DNA from 2 places in the Shewanella sp. KX20019 genome. Region 1 is predicted to be linked to the other one. Evidence: riboswitches for the same ligand, from Rfam matches in the RefSeq annotation. Region 1 holds a riboswitch; the other holds the start of a gene.
What was found. A riboswitch is a leader RNA that binds a small molecule or an ion and turns the genes downstream of it on or off. The one in region 1 is predicted to bind lysine.
Positions count from the first base shown of each region.

Region 1 (8,419 bases):
ATCCATATCAGCTGGAACCACTCTATCCATGATCACGCCACGATGACTAAAATATGCCAAAATGCCCATCGCATCCTCTAAGGCATCTTCCATATCAATACGCTCTTGGCTTGCGAGTTCCAGCGTAAAAGCGGATACCGGCACAGGCATATCTCGGTCTTGACTAGCGGCATACTCCACTAACTCCCACCAGGGACAAAATGCGGCTTCATCCATCGCGCCGCCAAAACTGTTAGGGATGATAAGGCTATAGGGGATAGAAAAGAATCGTGCCGAGCTGCGTTCGTACTCCGGACAATAGAGATGCTTACAAGACTTAGGGCCTGTATGTAGGTCAATGACAATATCAGCCTGATGGGCCAGCATTTGTAAGCTTATCGCTAATCGCTTCCCCGTGGTAACGCCCCAAGGGTTGGCTAAATGAGCCTCACAAGAGGCAAGCAGATGAGCCCTAAATGCCTCTGCCAGCTGCCCGTTATCTAGATCGCAATGTTGCTGATACCATGTTGGAATATCAAAGGAGTGTTCTAGATACTCTCGATTCCAGTTCACCCCAGTAATGGGATCAAAACGCCCGAGTGTAAACTCACCACTCTTTTGATTTATCCCCAAAGGGTTGGCAAGCGGTAGTAAGGTCACTTCACCTTGCACATCCATATTTTCCAACTGCTTCAACAACTGAAAAATAACCGCATTGCCCTGCACTTCAGCTCCGTGAACGTTGGCTTGCACGAACACTTTGGGCGCAGATGGATCTTTTGCTGCTAAATGGTACACCGGAATACTCAGCTCTTGCCCCGTCGCAAGCTCGCCAACATTGAGGCTAGATTGGGTAAATTTCATTTTGTGTACTCTATTCCCTGCTTCAACAGTGGTTTAAGATTCAAATAAGTTTTCATGCAAGGCGCGAATGACATCAGCTGCCTCAGCTTCCTCTACCAGTACGCACAGATTATGAGGGCTAGCCCCTTGGCAGATCATGCGCACGTTATGCGGCTCAAGAACCTCAAACACTCGGCGACATACACCCGCCGTTGAAGCAATTTTATTACCAATAATCGCTACCAGTGCTAAACCATCTTCAACACGAACCCGGCAATGCAGCGACAACTCTTGCAACAATGGCTCACTCAATAAACCATGACCACTTGAATCTGATCCGGTTTTATCTAGTGTTAATGCCACATTAACCTCTGAGGTAGTGATTAAATCAACACTGATTTTATGCCGTGCTAGTGTTGCAAACGTCTCGGCTAGAAACCCTTGCGCATGCAACATTTGCAAGCTGTGCAGGTTCAATAATGTTTGATCTCTTCTTACAGCTACTGCTCGATATACTGGCTCATCGGACACTTGATGACGGATCCACGTCCCTCCCTGCTCGGGCGCCCAGCTAGATCCCACAAAGACTTGAATTTTTTGCCGTACCGCGGGCAAAATAGTAGCAGGATGCAGAACCTTGGCGCCAAAAGTGGCCATCTCAGCCGCTTCATTAAAGCTGATTTCAGCAATAGGCTTAGCATTGGGTGCAAGTCTTGGATCAGTGGTGTAGATCCCTGCAACATCAGTCCAGATCTCAACCGCGGTTGCCCGCAGCGCTTCTGCTAATAGTGCTGCTGAATAATCACTGCCGCCACGCCCCAAAGTCGTGGTTGCTCCCTCTTCATCAGCCCCTATAAAACCTTGGGTAACTATTACTTGAGAACTCAACAATGGCGCTAAATGTTCTTCAGCAAGTTGAGCAATGGACTCAATTTGTGGCTCTGCACGACCATGATGACCATCGGTACGCAACACCTGGCGAACGTCAAATGCCGAGGCTGATGCACCTTTTTCTCGAAGTACCGCAGCAAAAAACAGCGATGAACACATCTCTCCCTGAGATAACAGTTCATCCATAACCGCCTTGCTACGTGTTAACACTAATCGCTCAGCTAAAACGGCGATATGGCTGAGTACCGCGTCAATTTTTGCGGCTACATCCGTTGGATTGCCTAACCTGTCGAGGATCTGATATTGAATTGAAGCGATCTGCTTAATCAGCTGTTTACTTTGCTCGCCCGTTGTTGTCGCTTGAGTTAACGCCACAAGCTTATTCGTTACGCCACTAGACGCACTAACTACCACAACTTTAGTTGCTGAGTTATTGATGATGATATCGGCACAGCGATGCATAGCGTCGTAATCGGCAACAGAGGTGCCACCAAACTTAGCAACAGTTAAACCGTGGATTACAGACATAAAGATGCCTCCACATTAAGTGGGCACAGTGTGGATAAGGTATTGTTTAAAACTGGCTTGAAAACTAACTTGAAAAAAAGCATGAATAAGCTCCGAACTAACTTCGTTCGAAGAGCCTGGTGCTAAGATATGCACCCCAGAGATGGGAAACAGCGATCGTCACCAGAAGCTCTCCACCATAATAAATAGGTGACAATCGTCAGGATTCAGCCTGAGCGACCAATACATAAGACAGTTCCAAATCGTTTTATGTATCTCGGCGTCAATCTCCATCATGAATGGTCAATGGGGTTTGGTCCCCTATCATTCATTACCTAGTTAACGCTCCTCTTCTGTACTCAATCTGTATACAAATCAAGAAAGTGAAAAGTATATAAATTACGCTACTAAGTCAAACGAATTTTATACAACTTTAGAATTACACCATATAGGGTAACTCATGCACTACATTGACCCGCGGCGAGAAAGCGCCGAGCGAGGTTTCTAGTTGTGACAATAAGCATGGGATTAACTGTAACTTATCGGCATCAACATAATAGATGGCGTTTTGATTAAACTTACGCCCCAGCTCAATGGCGGAGGCCTTGTCGGTCGATACAGCCCAGCTTTTTTCCATGTGTTTCCAATCTTGCGACGCCCCCACCATGGCGCGATAAGGCCGGCGCAATTTTAGGATCTCTTGCTGCAGTTTTCGGTCTAACAATCGATTTTGGCAAGGAGCCAGTATCTCTCCTCTTGGGTTGTGCGCAGTGATAATGGCGAATGATATTTTAGAGGACAAACACTGCGTGAACAGGAATTGCGTTTGCTGATACTTACGCCAAAGGCACTCGATTGACTGATTCATTGCTAACAAATTCTCCACTTGAAGTGATTTTATTATAGCAAAATCGTTAGGGCTGCCTAGGTGCGTGATATCGGTCACAGTAAATAAAATTCTGCATGTCTTATTTATCATGCACTTAGGTGTATTCACGTGATCTAAATCATATCTTGCAGTAAATTTGTTAACATTTCATTTGTTAACAAATGCCTAAAACGAGTACAATAGGTCTTGTTGATTGACTCACACTGAATACATGTAATGACACATCTTGTTACATATATCTGAAACAGATAGAAGAGTAATCCACACAGCTGTATCAAATGTGATCTATGTTTGATTTAACATTTATACTTCAGAAAAAAACAATAGTTAAGGAACTTATTCTACTTATTGTTTATCGAAGCTAATACAGTTCACGTTTTCCATATGTGAGATACCCATACTTTACTTATCATGAAGTGTGTTGCCGTTTCAGAATAATTTTTGAAAACACCAACGTGTATCAGTGAAATATCAGCATGAATCGATGGAGTATAAAAATATTTATACTCATGGTTAGAATAGAATTGACAGACATTAGGTAATTAATATGCAAAACCCGCACATTCTGATTGTTGAAGATGAAGCCGTTACAAGAAACACACTTAGAAGTATTTTTGAAGCAGAAGGATATGTGGTCTCTGAAGCCAATGATGGCGCTGAAATGCATAAAGCTATGCAAGACAATAAAGTTAACTTGGTCGTTATGGATATTAACCTACCAGGTAAAAACGGACTTTTATTAGCTCGTGAGCTTCGTGAAATAAATAACATTGGCCTTATTTTTCTAACGGGCCGCGATAACGAAGTAGACAAGATCCTTGGACTTGAAATCGGTGCAGATGATTACATCACTAAACCATTCAACCCTCGTGAACTGACTATTCGTGCTCGCAACCTACTAACACGAGTGAACAGCACTGGTGTTGAGTCTGAAGAGAAAAGCGCAGTTGAGTTCTACCGTTTTAACGGTTGGAGCTTAGAAATAAACAGCCGTTCTCTTGTTAGCCCACAGGGCGAGTCATACAAGCTGCCACGTAGTGAATTCCGCGCTATGCTGCATTTTGTAGAAAACCCAGGCAAGATCCTTAGCCGTGCTGACTTACTAATGAAGATGACTGGTCGTGAGCTTAAGCCACATGACCGTACTGTTGACGTAACGATTCGTCGCATCCGTAAGCACTTCGAAAGCTTGCCAGATACGCCAGAAATCATCGCTACGATCCATGGTGAAGGCTACCGTTTTTGTGGTAACTTAGAAGACTAATTCGATAATCGAATGAAATAAAAGCCAGTCAATTGACTGGCTTTTTTGTTTCTATAATCTGAATTCATCAATAGTAAAAGTAGCCTTATAAAAAACAACTTTAAGCTTAATTAAACCTTAAAAACATTCTCTACCCAGTTAAATTCCGCTAGCAGATAAACTTGATTTGTCAAATATGATGGTCATTATTCTATATATATTTAGGAGTACTCTTCCGCTCTGCCTTTAAATTTTCAGAATAAATAATCTTCTTATTAACGATATTTAATCTTCAGTTAATCAAATATAGGCTGAAAGTCATAAAAAGCACCTCCAGACCTATTTTGAAAATACCGATTTTACTATTTGAGTTCGCGCTCTAAAAAGTCAGCTAAAGAACGATATAAGTGCACTCTGACTTTCTCACCACGCATAGAGTGTTTTGAACCAGGGTAATCAATCATCTGGAATAACTTGCCTTCATCTTGCAAGGCTTTATAAACTCGAGTGCTGTTTTCAAATAGAACATTGTCATCTGCCATACCATGGTACATCAGCAATCCAGACTGGTAGCCTTTAACATAGGGCAATACACTGCTGGCCTCATAACCTTTAGCATTCGTGTCAGGATGGCTCAGATAACGCTCAGTGTAATGAGTGTCATATAGCGACCAATCAGACACCGGCGCACCTGAAATAGCGGCCTTGAAGTAATCAGGCGCTTTAAACAAGCTCATTAATGCCATATAACCGCCATAGCTATGACCGTAGATAGCAATATTGTCGCCATCAACAAAAGGCAAACTGCGGAGATAATCTACCCCAACCTTTTGATCGTTCACCTCAGCCTCACCCAACTGCTTATAGATGACATACTCAAACTTAGTGCCACGATGGGCAGAACCACGGTTATCCAGTTGATAAACGATAAAGCCCTGCTGCAGTAGATGCTGAGTAAAATAATCCTGATGACTCCAGCTGTTTGTCACCAGTTGAGCATGTGGGCCGCCGTAAACACGTACCACCACCGGATATTTTTTGCTGGCATCAAAATGCGTCGGTTTAAACATTCTATATTGTAATGCTTGACCATCTTCAGCGGTTAACTCACCAAACTCAGGTACCTGCCATAGACCAAAGTAATCGTAGAGCGGATGCCCTGATTTCACTTCGTTTTGCTCCACCCACGCTAATCGCTTGCCAGAATTGTTATGCAAACTCACCTGAGGTGGTTGTGATAAGCTGCTGAAATAGTCCAAGTAGACCGCTTGATTGTCAGCAAACACCGTTGAGTGCATACCAGAACGAGTGCTGATTGGCTCCACCTTGCCACCCGCAATAGCGACGCGGTATAACTGCTTCTCTGTCACTTTAGTTTGGCGGCCAGTAAAGTAAACTTGACCGGCTGTTTCATCGATGAACTCAACTCCATCTACTGCCCACTCGCCCTTGGTGAGCTGACGAATAACTTTGCCATCAAGTCCAATCAAGTAGAGGTGGTTAAAGCCATCACGCTCAGATCCCCAGATAAAGGCTTTTTGTTGCTTTAAAAAGTGCAGGTCATCATTGAGATTAATCCACGCTTGGCTGCGCTCTTGAACTAGGTTTTTATTACGCTTGATATCATCAATGTTGACCACTCTTAGATCGAGCGCTTGCTGATCACGAGTTTGCCATTGGTATGACAACTGCTTGCTATCTGGTAACCACTTAACCCGCGGAAGATAGATATCAGTCTCTTTGCCCAAATCGACCCAAGCGACCTTTTTGTCATTAAGTGAAACGACACCCAAGTCAATTTTAACGTTATTCTTGCCTGCATAGGGGTAACGCTGTTCAGTCAGCTTAATGCCATCGGCATAGATCTCGTTGCGCGTTACCTGCTCAACGCCAGACTCGTCGATGCGGGTATAAGCAATCGACGATTCATCCGGTGACCACCAATAGCCCGTCATGCGGCCCATCTCTTCTTGAGCCACAAATTCAGCCATGGCATTTTTGATTGCACCACCGCCATCGGTTGTTAGCGCTGTGACTTTCTCGCTCTTGAGGTCAAGCACATACAAGTTTTGCTCACGCACAAAAGAGACTAAATTGCCCTTAGGAGACAGCCTCGCATCAGTTGCAAAGCCCTCACCGGTGTTAAGCAATTTGACTTGATTACTATCAACAGAAAAATAATACAGTTGCCCAGATGCTGGTATAAGGATAGCTTGACTATCGTCTGCCCAGAAATACTCCATGATCCCTTGGCCATAGATACGTTGACGCTCACGGCGCGCCTTCTCTTCATCTGATAATTCGCCAGCAACAAGCTTATCCGCATCAAGCAGAAGGCTCTGCTTGCCGCTGGCCACATCCATCTGCCACAGGTCATAAAAATGTTGGTCATCTTTCCGACCCGCTAAATAGGTCACTCTCTTACCGTCCGGCGATAACTTAAGCCCGCGAGGACTGGTCCCTGCAAGTGCAGGGGACGCGTACATACGTTCGATAGTGAGCGGTTTGTCGCCACCCGTTAATGCTGAAGATTGTGCAACTGCCGTCGATGCCATCACCATGGGGAGAGTAGCAAGCAGCAAGTTCATCCAATTTTTTTTCATTATTATTCCTTGGATAACGTGCGAAAGAGGCACGTTTTGACTGAAATTTCGACTACATTGTGCCTCAATCATAACTAAAACAAAAACAATGCAGACAATATGCACTGGCGGGCGTGCTTTACAGCTGAAAAAACTGCCGTTCTCAGGTATCATCGCCAGCAATTATAAGTTTAAAACCTCAATTCCCGACCTCTAACTCAATTTAGTGCTATTAAATTGTCATAGGAAACAACATGCAGACTCTGGCTGAAAACCTGACATCGCAAGCGATTTCTCCCGCTCTTGAAAAACTGATCCTGACCCTAGCTGAAACCTCAATCGAGATCAGCCACGCCGTTCGCCACGGTGCTTTAGCAGGCATTCTGGGCGCTACAGAGCAAGAGAACGTTCAAGGTGAAACCCAAAAGAAACTGGATATCATCACCAATGATATGCTCAAAGATGCGCTAAAAGCTGACGGTACAGTACGTGGAATCGCGTCTGAAGAGGAAGATTATGTCGTTGATGCAGATGCTAACGGTGAGTTTCTAGTCTGTTTTGACCCACTTGATGGTTCGTCAAACATCGATATCAACTCATTAGTTGGCACCATCTTCTCGGTACTACCTGCACCAGCGGGTGAGTTTTCAGAAAAGAGCTTCCTGCAAGCAGGCCGCAACCAAGTCGCTGCCGGTTATGTGCTTTACGGCCCATCAACCATGTTGGCATTGACCACTGGCAAGGGCGTGCAGCTGTTTACCCTAAACCCAGACACTAACGAGTACCTGTTAACAGATGCAGCCATGAGCATCAGCAAAGATACGGCTGAGTTTGCGATTAATATGTCAAACCAGCGTTTCTGGGAAGCACCAATGCAGACCTATATTAGCGACCTGCTGCTGGGTACTATTGGACCGCGTGAGAAAGCCTTTAACATGCGCTGGATTGCGGCCATGGTCGGCGATGTTCACCGCGTACTTTGTCGCGGCGGAATTTTTACTTATCCGACTGATAACAAGAACCCAAACAAACCATACAAACTGCGCTTGATGTACGAAGCTAATCCAATGTCGTTCCTTGTAGAACAAGCAGGTGGTAAGGCTTCTACGGGTTATGAAACCATCATGGATATTCAGCCTACAGAGATCCATCAACGTGTCGCTGTGATCTTAGGTTCAGCCAACGAAGTTGATGCTTGCCTTGAGTATCACACTCAAGATTACAGCGAAGAGCCAACGATCTAAGATGCTAAGAGCTAGGTTCTAGGTTCTAGGAGCTAGGTTCTAGGTTCTAGGTTCTAGGTTCTAGAAGGTAGAAAGAGCAAAGACGGAACAGCCGGTAAAATCTGAGACGGAAAGTTCATAGAAGGTTCTAGGAAGAGCAAAGACGATACAGCCTGTAAAGTCTGAGACGGAAAGGATCTAGGCTTAAGAATTAGCAGACTCTAAAAGAAAAAGCGCAGTTCCTTTTTGGGAATTGCGCTTT
Region 1 is NZ_CP068437.1:865,403-873,821, reverse strand. Features, by position in the region: gene JK628_RS03780 (succinylglutamate desuccinylase/aspartoacylase family protein) at 1-843, opposite strand, end outside; gene lysC (lysine-sensitive aspartokinase 3) at 877-2,241, opposite strand; lysine riboswitch at 2,400-2,581, opposite strand; gene JK628_RS03770 (DUF3293 domain-containing protein) at 2,660-3,088, opposite strand; gene arcA (two-component system response regulator ArcA) at 3,657-4,373, shown strand; gene JK628_RS03760 (S9 family peptidase) at 4,715-6,955, opposite strand; gene JK628_RS03755 (class 1 fructose-bisphosphatase) at 7,189-8,178, shown strand.

Region 2 (8,419 bases), 2.6 Mb from region 1:
GGTAATATTATTTTAGGTGCAGCGGTAATTGACGACGTCATAGGAGTGATATTACTCAGTATCCTGTTTAATTTTGCTAGCCAGGGAGCGCTTGATATCGCTAGTACCTTGCTACTGATCGGCAAGGTGCTTTTATTTTTGATCCTCACCCCACCAATCGCTAGGGCACTGCTCTATCTTGCCCGAGCGTTCAAACCCGCTAACGATAATTCCGGATATGAAGTCGTCATAGCCATGATATTAGTTTGCTTATTTTCGTGGCTGGCGCACCTGTTTGCAGCACCAGCATTACTCGGTGGTTTCGCTGTAGGCTTAGCGCTGAGTCGACAATTCATCTCTCCATTCAATCGCTATTTAGTTAATCCCTTCGCCTTTACGCACAAAATGGAATTATCAACCAAGACGCTCGTTGACGTGTTTACACCAATCTTTTTTGTCTATGTTGGTATTAGTTTAGATCTAAGTCAGCTCGATTACAGTGCCAGTGGCGTATTGCTGTTACTGTGGCTATCTCTACTGGCAATTTTAAGTAAACTTGCCGCTGGTTGGCTTGCTGGAGGGGGATGGAAAAATAAACTCATTGTAGGCAGTGCCATGGTACCTCGTGGCGAGGTGGGCTTAGTATTTGCTGAATTAGGCAGGAAAATGGATATAATCGACAGTAAACTGTTTACCGAATTGGTAGTGATTATCGCGATAACCACATTGATAGGTCCATTACTGCTAAAGTGGAGCTTAAGAGATAACGTCAAATACGCATAGCGATTTATTTAAACAATCTGTATATCTAAACCAGCCACATTTAGTGACTGGTGATAATTAAACCTCAACGGTTCTGGGAAAATAATAGCCTAATCCCAGATAAACTCTCGAAAGTGCTTACGGCAAACTGACTCGTAACTCTCATTACCACCAATGGCGACCTGTTCACCCTCTCTCATTGGCTTGCCGCTACCATCAAGACGCACCACCATATTGGCTTTACGACCACAGTGACAAATCGTTTTCAGTTCGACTAGCTTATCGGCCCAAGCAAGTAGGTATTGGCTGCCACTGAACAACTCACCTTGGAAATCGGTTTTAAGGCCATAACACAACACTGGAATATCGAGAATATCGACCACATAAGTCAACTGCTTGACCTGCTCTTTACTCAAAAATTGAGATTCATCAATTAGAATACAGTGCAGCGTTTGCTCTTTGTGAGCAGTGCCGATCATATTGGTTAAATCATCATCACTACCAAATACCTGCGCTTCGGTCTCGATGCCAATACGCGAAGCCACTTTACCTACGCCATATCGATTATCGATTGACGCCGTCATGACTAAGGTATTCATGCCGCGTTCACGGTAGTTATATGAAGACTGTAATAATGAAGTCGACTTACCGGCGTTCATTGCTGAGTAATAAAAATAGAGTTGCGCCAAACCGAGAGTCCTTAAGGATGAATTCATCGTTAGTCTAGCATTATTAGCTAGCACAAATCATCCACAATCCACCATATAGTGAGGCTAATCATTTGCTATTTTACTCACTAACTTTATCACCTTAACTAGTGTAACCCTCTAGAGAATAGCTAAACACTAGTGAGTTAACAGCTATTTTTAAGCGCTCTGATATCAGTATGATATAGCGCAACATTAATTGTTCACCCTCCCCTTACACTTGTCGTACAACGTTAATATTTAAAACTCAATTAAAACTCATATGGCCCACAAAACAACACACATTTAATGAGATAAGTTAACGCCATTATTAAGGATCAATTAACAAACAATTGATAGTGTCACTTGTAGACCCATCCGACTTAAAGATGCAGGATTCAGTGGGAGTTTAATGGGCTTTAATCAAGGCATTGATTGCCACGAATGGTTTCTCCCTTGGTAAAATCAATAACACAGAGTAAAGCCCATTAAAACCCATCATAGAAGGTGTTGTGCAAACCCACTTCGTTGTTGCACTCACTTAAAATGGAATAACCATTTCTATGTTAATGCGCCTAGAATTGAACTAGCACAGCGCCTCTGAAACGAGCATCTTCAGGTAGGATGGGTATAAAACTCATAAGAAATAACAACTATAATGAAGGAAGTATTACCAGATGCATAAAACACTCATCGCCGCAGCTATTACTGCAACGCTCGCGTTAAGCGCCTGCTCAACCACTAAAAACGATCCAATGGCAGCGACTATGGTGCAAACTCAGAATCCTTTTTTACAAGCCAGTGTTTTACAATATCAAGCGCCTGACTTTAGCTTGATTAAAGACGAGCATTTCGCACCAGCGCTTGAACAAGGGATCAAGGAGCATTATCAGGAGATCCTCGAATTAGCCAATAACCCCGATGCAGCCACATTCGACAATACCATTGTGGCGATGGAAAAAAGTGGTCAGCTGTTAAACCGTACCTCTAAGGTTTTTTATAACCTCACAGGATCAAACAGCAACCCAACACTGCGTCAGGTACAAGGCGAAATGGCGCCAAAAATGGCAGCGCATTCTGACAATATCAACTTAAATCCAGCACTATTTGCTCGGGTAGAGAGCATCTATAACAGCCGTGCAGATCTAAACTTGTCAGCCGAAGCTAACCGCTTAGTCGAAGTTTACTATCAGCGCTTTGTTCGCGCCGGTGCCAAACTGAGCGATAGCCAGAAACAGCAGATCCGTGCACTAAACGAAGAGCAATCTACACTCACCAATGAGTTTGCTCAGCGCTTAATGCGACTGACCAAGGAGATCGCTGTTGTTGTAGACAATGAAGCTGAACTCAGTGGTTTGTCAGACAGTGCCATTCGTGCCGCGGCAGCGGATGCTACAGCCAATGGCCACGACGGTAAGTATCAACTCAACATCACCAACACCACGCGCCAGCCAGTACTGACTCAGTTAGATAATCGCGAGCTGCGCCAGCAAGTGTGGCAAGCCTCTGCCAATCGTGGTCTTGAGGGCGAAAATGAAACGGCCTCCTTTGTTGCCCGTTTAGCGCAGCTTAGAGCGGAGCGCGCAGCACTGCTAGGGTTTGACAGCTGGGCAGATTACCGCCTTGCCCCACAAATGGCCAAAACGCCAGAAGCGGTGTACAAGATGTTCGGCTCTATGGTGCCAGCCGTTGTTGCCAACACCAATAAAGAAGCTGCCGATATCCAAGCGATGATAGACAGCACTGGCGGTGATTTTGAATTGGCACCGTGGGACTGGGCTTACTACGCCGAACTTGTTCGCAAAGATAAGTATGACTTAGACGCCAATGCTATCCGCCCTTACTTTGAGTTTGACCGGGTATTAGAAGATGGAGTTTTTTATACCCTTAAAGAGCTTTATGGTGTGAGCTTTACGCCTCGTCCAGATCTTCCTGTCTACCACCCAGATGTGAAAGCCTATGAGATGTTTGATGAAGATGGTACTAGTTTAGCCATTTTCTACGCCGACCATTTTGCCCGAGAAGGCAAACGCGGTGGAGCCTGGATGAGTTCGTTTGTTGGTCAATCTGAATTGCTAAACAGCAAGCCTGTGGTCGTCAATGTGATGAATATTAAAAAGGCGCCAGCCGGCGAACCGACCTTTGTCAGCTACGATGAAGTGACTACCATGTTCCACGAGATGGGCCATGGCACTCATGGTATGTTCTCTAAGGTAAATTACCCTACCCTTTCTGGTACCTCGGTTTCACGCGACTTTGTCGAGTTTCCATCAACCTTCGAAGAGGATTGGGCGGCGCATCCCAAGGTGTTAGCTAACTATGCCAAGCATTATGAAACTGGTGAGCCTATCCCAGAGGAGCTGCTTAATAAACTGCTTAAATCACGCAGCTTTAACCAAGGCTTCGATACCCTTGAATATATGTCGGCAGCACTGGTTGATTTAGAGTGGCATTCACTTAAAGCGGATGCTCCACTGCAAGATGTTGCCAGCTTTGAAGCTGCGGCACTTAAAAAACATGGGGTTGATCTGCCAGCTGTACCGCCAAGATATAAATCGACCTACTTTGCTCACGCGTTCCCTGGTGGCTACTCAGCTAGTTATTACGCTTACATGTGGAGTGAAATCCTAGCGGCCGATGCCTTTGCTTACGTGCAAACTCAAGGCGGCTTGAACCGTGAGATAGGCATGAAGTTTAGAAAAACCATTCGTGAGGTCGGTAATACTGTGCCGCCAATGGACGCCTACAAAGCCTTTAGAGGTCAAGAGCCAACGACTGAAGCCTTGCTTAATCGCCGTGGTTTAAACAACTAATACTCGTATTCATACTGTATTAATAGCTACAAAAAAGCCGCTCTCATTGAGAGCGGCTTTTAAATGCCTAACGAAAAGCTTTCTAAATTAAGTGGTCGTTCGCTGACAAGATTTAATCCGCAGTATAATCACGCTAATCACAAACAACACACTACAGGTCAATAAGCCTGCCATCACTGACTCAGTGAAACCAAGTACAATGTAGCCACCTAAACTAATGCCTGCGACAATTAACGCATAGGGTAACTGCGTGATCACATGGTCGATATGATGGCAGTTCGCGCCCGTTGAAGACAAAATGGTGGTGTCAGATATCGGTGAACAATGATCGCCAAATACTGCCCCAGCAAGCACTGCAGCCAGCATTGGTAGCATCATGCTCGTGTCACTTCCCATCGCCATATCAGCAGCAATAGGTAACATAATACCGAATGTACCCCAGCTGGTGCCGGTAGAAAATGCGGTTAAACCAGCCAGAATAAACAGCACTGCAGGCAACATCGCAAACGGAATATTACCGGTCGCTAAGCTCGCCATATACTTACCAGTTTCAAGCTGACCGATGACACCTGCTATCGTCCATGCAAAGAGCAAGATGTAGATTGCTGGCAGCATAGATTTCGCGCCTTCAACCACGCCTTTAACGATCATCTTCTTCTCAACACCTTGGTAAGTAACCAGCACAAGCGTGACGATTAAACCAATTAAGGCACCAAAGAAGAGTGATGAACCAACATCGGTATTTTCGAATGCGCCAATCAGGCTAAAGGCTTCATTTTTAGCAGCCAGCGCATCACCACCACTACTCACCATAAAGTAGAATGTAGCGAAGACTAAGACCGTAATGGGTAAGAATAATCCGAGGATTTTACCGGTATCCGCTTCTGGCAAACCAGAGTTGGCCCCAGGGGGTAATCCTTTTGACTCATCATAAAGGTTACCTTTCTGCGCATTAAGCTCATGTTGACGCATAGGGCCAATATCGAGGCCCATCAGCGCGACACACAGTAGCAGTAATAATGCGAAGATAGCGTAGAAGTTCATCGGGATCATCTGCACAAATGTGCTTAAATGTCCTGAATCTGTAAAACCGTGGGCAGTTAAAATACCACCAATCAAGGCAATGATGTACGCGCCCCAGCTTGATACAGGCGAGATAACACAGATAGGTGCAGCCGTTGAATCCAGCAGATAAGCTAACTTACTACGAGAGATGTAGTAACGGTCAGTGAGCGGTCGAGCAACACTCCCCACAACCAAACTATTAAAGTAATCATCAATAAACACCACACAACCCAAGAACATGGTTAATAGTTTGGCATCACGTTTATTACGAATATGATTGCGAGCCCAATCGGCAAACGCACGAGCCGAGCCGCTAACGGTAATGAGCGCAGTGATCATCCCAAGCACGACGAGGAAACCAAGAATGTATAGGTTCCAGCTATTGAGTGCGCCATCATCCCACACTAGCGCCAGAACTTTAGCACCCACGTATTGGGCAGTATTTGCAGCAGAGAAATCGGTCAGCAGTAGTGCACCCAGTAGGATCCCCACCCCAAGAGAAAGTAAAACACGACGGGTTAACATCGCCAGTACGATTGCAACTACCGGAGGCAGCAACGAAAGTGCCGAATCGGCATAGCTTAAAATTGTCATTTAATTATTATCTTCGCTAAGTACGAATGGAGGCCGACTGAACTGGTGGGAGTTAGCATTGAGAGCTGATTACACCTGTCCTATCAGTAGCGCTCCACAGTAATATCAATGTTCGACATTAATATAAAATCTTCTTATCTTCCCGATAAGAAATACTATGGCAGTGCTGTTCCTATTTGGTAACAGCCCCAGCAACAAGCCTCGATATGCTTTGTCACTTCGGCATCAAATCCTTTCTCAACAAGTCATAGGCATCACCCTACTTGTCGGTACTAATATTGAATGCACCTCTACTTCTAAGGACGTTAAATAGACTGAGCTAATTAACGTGAGTGTCATAAAAACATAAGCGGCTTTAGGGATGCTACCCTAAAGCCGCTTATCGTGACACAGATCTCAAATATTACCAACCAATACTCACGACCGATAACAGCTCGGCAACCTTATAAAAACAACTCTGTGTTTTTTCAGCTTGCCAGCAGCCTAACGGTGGATAAGTTAAAGCTGCTCTAATAGCTGTGGCACAGCATCAAACAGATCAGCTTCCAATCCATAGTCAGCCACCTGGAAAATTGGCGCTTCAGGATCTTTGTTGATTGCCACGATCACTTTTGAATCTTTCATGCCAGCGAGATGCTGGATAGCACCAGAAATCCCCACGGCGATGTACAAATCAGGCGCAACAATTTTACCCGTTTGCCCCACTTGCAGATCGTTAGGCACAAAGCCTGCGTCTACTGCAGCACGTGATGCACCCAGTGCCCCACCTAACTTATCGGCAAGTTGCTCTAGTATGCCAAAGTTCTCACTGTTGCCCATTGCACGCCCGCCAGAGACAACAACAGACGCGCTTCCCAGTTCAGGGCGCTCTGATTCGGTCAAACTCTGAGATACAAACTCAACTTGAGGCGCAATCTCTTGCGTCAATGTCACAAGTTCAGCACTGCCATCGCCTGCCACTGCATCAAATGCACTTGAGCGCACTGTGATCACCTTCTTGTCATCCAAGCTCTGGACTGTCGCTAACGCGCTGCCAGCATAGATAGGACGAACGAAGGTATCATTACTCACCACTTCTATCACTTCTGATAACTGGTTTACGTCGAGTAATGCCGCTACCCGAGGCAATACATTCTTACCATGGCTAGAAGCCGCGGCAAGCACATACTCATAGTCCGCTGCAACTTCAGTGACGACTTCCGCAGTGTTTTCAGCTAGGCCGTTAACATAAACGGCGGCATCGGCAACTAATACTTTTCGTATGCCATTGAGCTGTTGTGCACTGCCAACCACATCGCCACAGTTGTGACCGACAACGAGTACATCAATGTCGCCACCAATGGCTTGACCGCATGCCACCACTTTAGCGGTATCCAGTTTTAGACTGGCGTTATCGTGTTCTGCTAATACTAAAATTGCCATTAGATCACCTTCGCTTCATTCTTTAACTTTTCAACCAACTCTTCTACAGAAGATACCATCACACCCGCACTGCGCTCAGCAGGTGGAGTCACTTTAACGACGCTCTGGTGAGACTTGAGGGTCACATCGAAATCGGCTGGAGTGAGTGTCTCAAGTGGTTTACGTTTAGCTTTCATGATATTCGGCAATTTTGCGTAACGTGGCTCGTTTAAACGCAGGTCAGCGGTAACCACAGCTGGTAAAGGTAGCATCAGTGTTTGCAGTCCACCGTCAACTTCGCGAGTCACCGTCAGCTGTTCAGCATTCACTTTTACTTCCGAGGCAAAGGTTGCTTGTGGCATTTTGCCAATCGCCGCTAACATTTGACCCGTTTGGTTGTTGTCGCTATCAATGGATTGCTTACCCAAGATAACTAAGTCTACTTGCTCTTTTTTCTGTACCGCATGAATTAGCTTAGCAACAGATAAAGGCACAAGGTCTTCGTCAGTCTGAATATGGATAGCTCGATCAGCACCGAGTGCTAGCGCCGTTCTCAACTGCTCCTGCGAAGCTTTTGGACCGATGCTCATGACGATGACTTCAGAAGCGCTTCCCGCTTCTTTTAAACGAACGGCTTCTTCTACAGCAATCTCACAAAACGGGTTAATCGCCATTTTAAGGTTTGCGGTATCGACACTTGTATTGTCAGCATTAACCCTGACCTTTACATTGGCATCGACGACACGTTTTACTGGCACCAATACTTTCATAGGGCTTCCTTGTTACGTCTCTTAATGAACGGGATTATGCGAATAGTCACTTATATAGCACAGCAACTATTACAGAAATTAGAGTCACTTTACGTGCTGTTGACGTTAACGTCAACCTAGAGTCGAACACCTGTTCACATTAATATAATGAGATAAGGCGTAATTGGCCGATATCGATAACATTTGAGAAATATAATCGTCTTTTTCACAAATTAATCTTAATTAATACTTTTTATTCTCAATTAAACAGAAATAACATTTGATCCTTATCGAAATAGTTCCTATTATTTGGAACAGAATATAAAATCCTTTCCTATTTTAATTGGACGTTAATCATCATGAGCGAATT
Region 2 is NZ_CP068437.1:3,605,609-3,614,027, forward strand. Features, by position in the region: gene JK628_RS15620 (cation:proton antiporter) at 1-762, shown strand, start outside; gene JK628_RS15625 (thymidine kinase) at 852-1,430, opposite strand; gene JK628_RS15630 (M3 family metallopeptidase) at 2,105-4,240, shown strand; gene JK628_RS15635 (Na+/H+ antiporter NhaC family protein) at 4,328-5,899, opposite strand; lysine riboswitch at 5,979-6,200, opposite strand; gene JK628_RS15640 (electron transfer flavoprotein subunit alpha/FixB family protein) at 6,398-7,321, opposite strand; gene JK628_RS15645 (electron transfer flavoprotein subunit beta/FixA family protein) at 7,321-8,070, opposite strand; gene JK628_RS15650 (H-NS histone family protein) at 8,409-8,419, shown strand, end outside.
Region 2: it holds a riboswitch for lysine, as region 1 does, so the genes downstream of both, JK628_RS15635 (Na+/H+ antiporter NhaC family protein) here and lysC (lysine-sensitive aspartokinase 3) in region 1, are expected to answer to the same signal.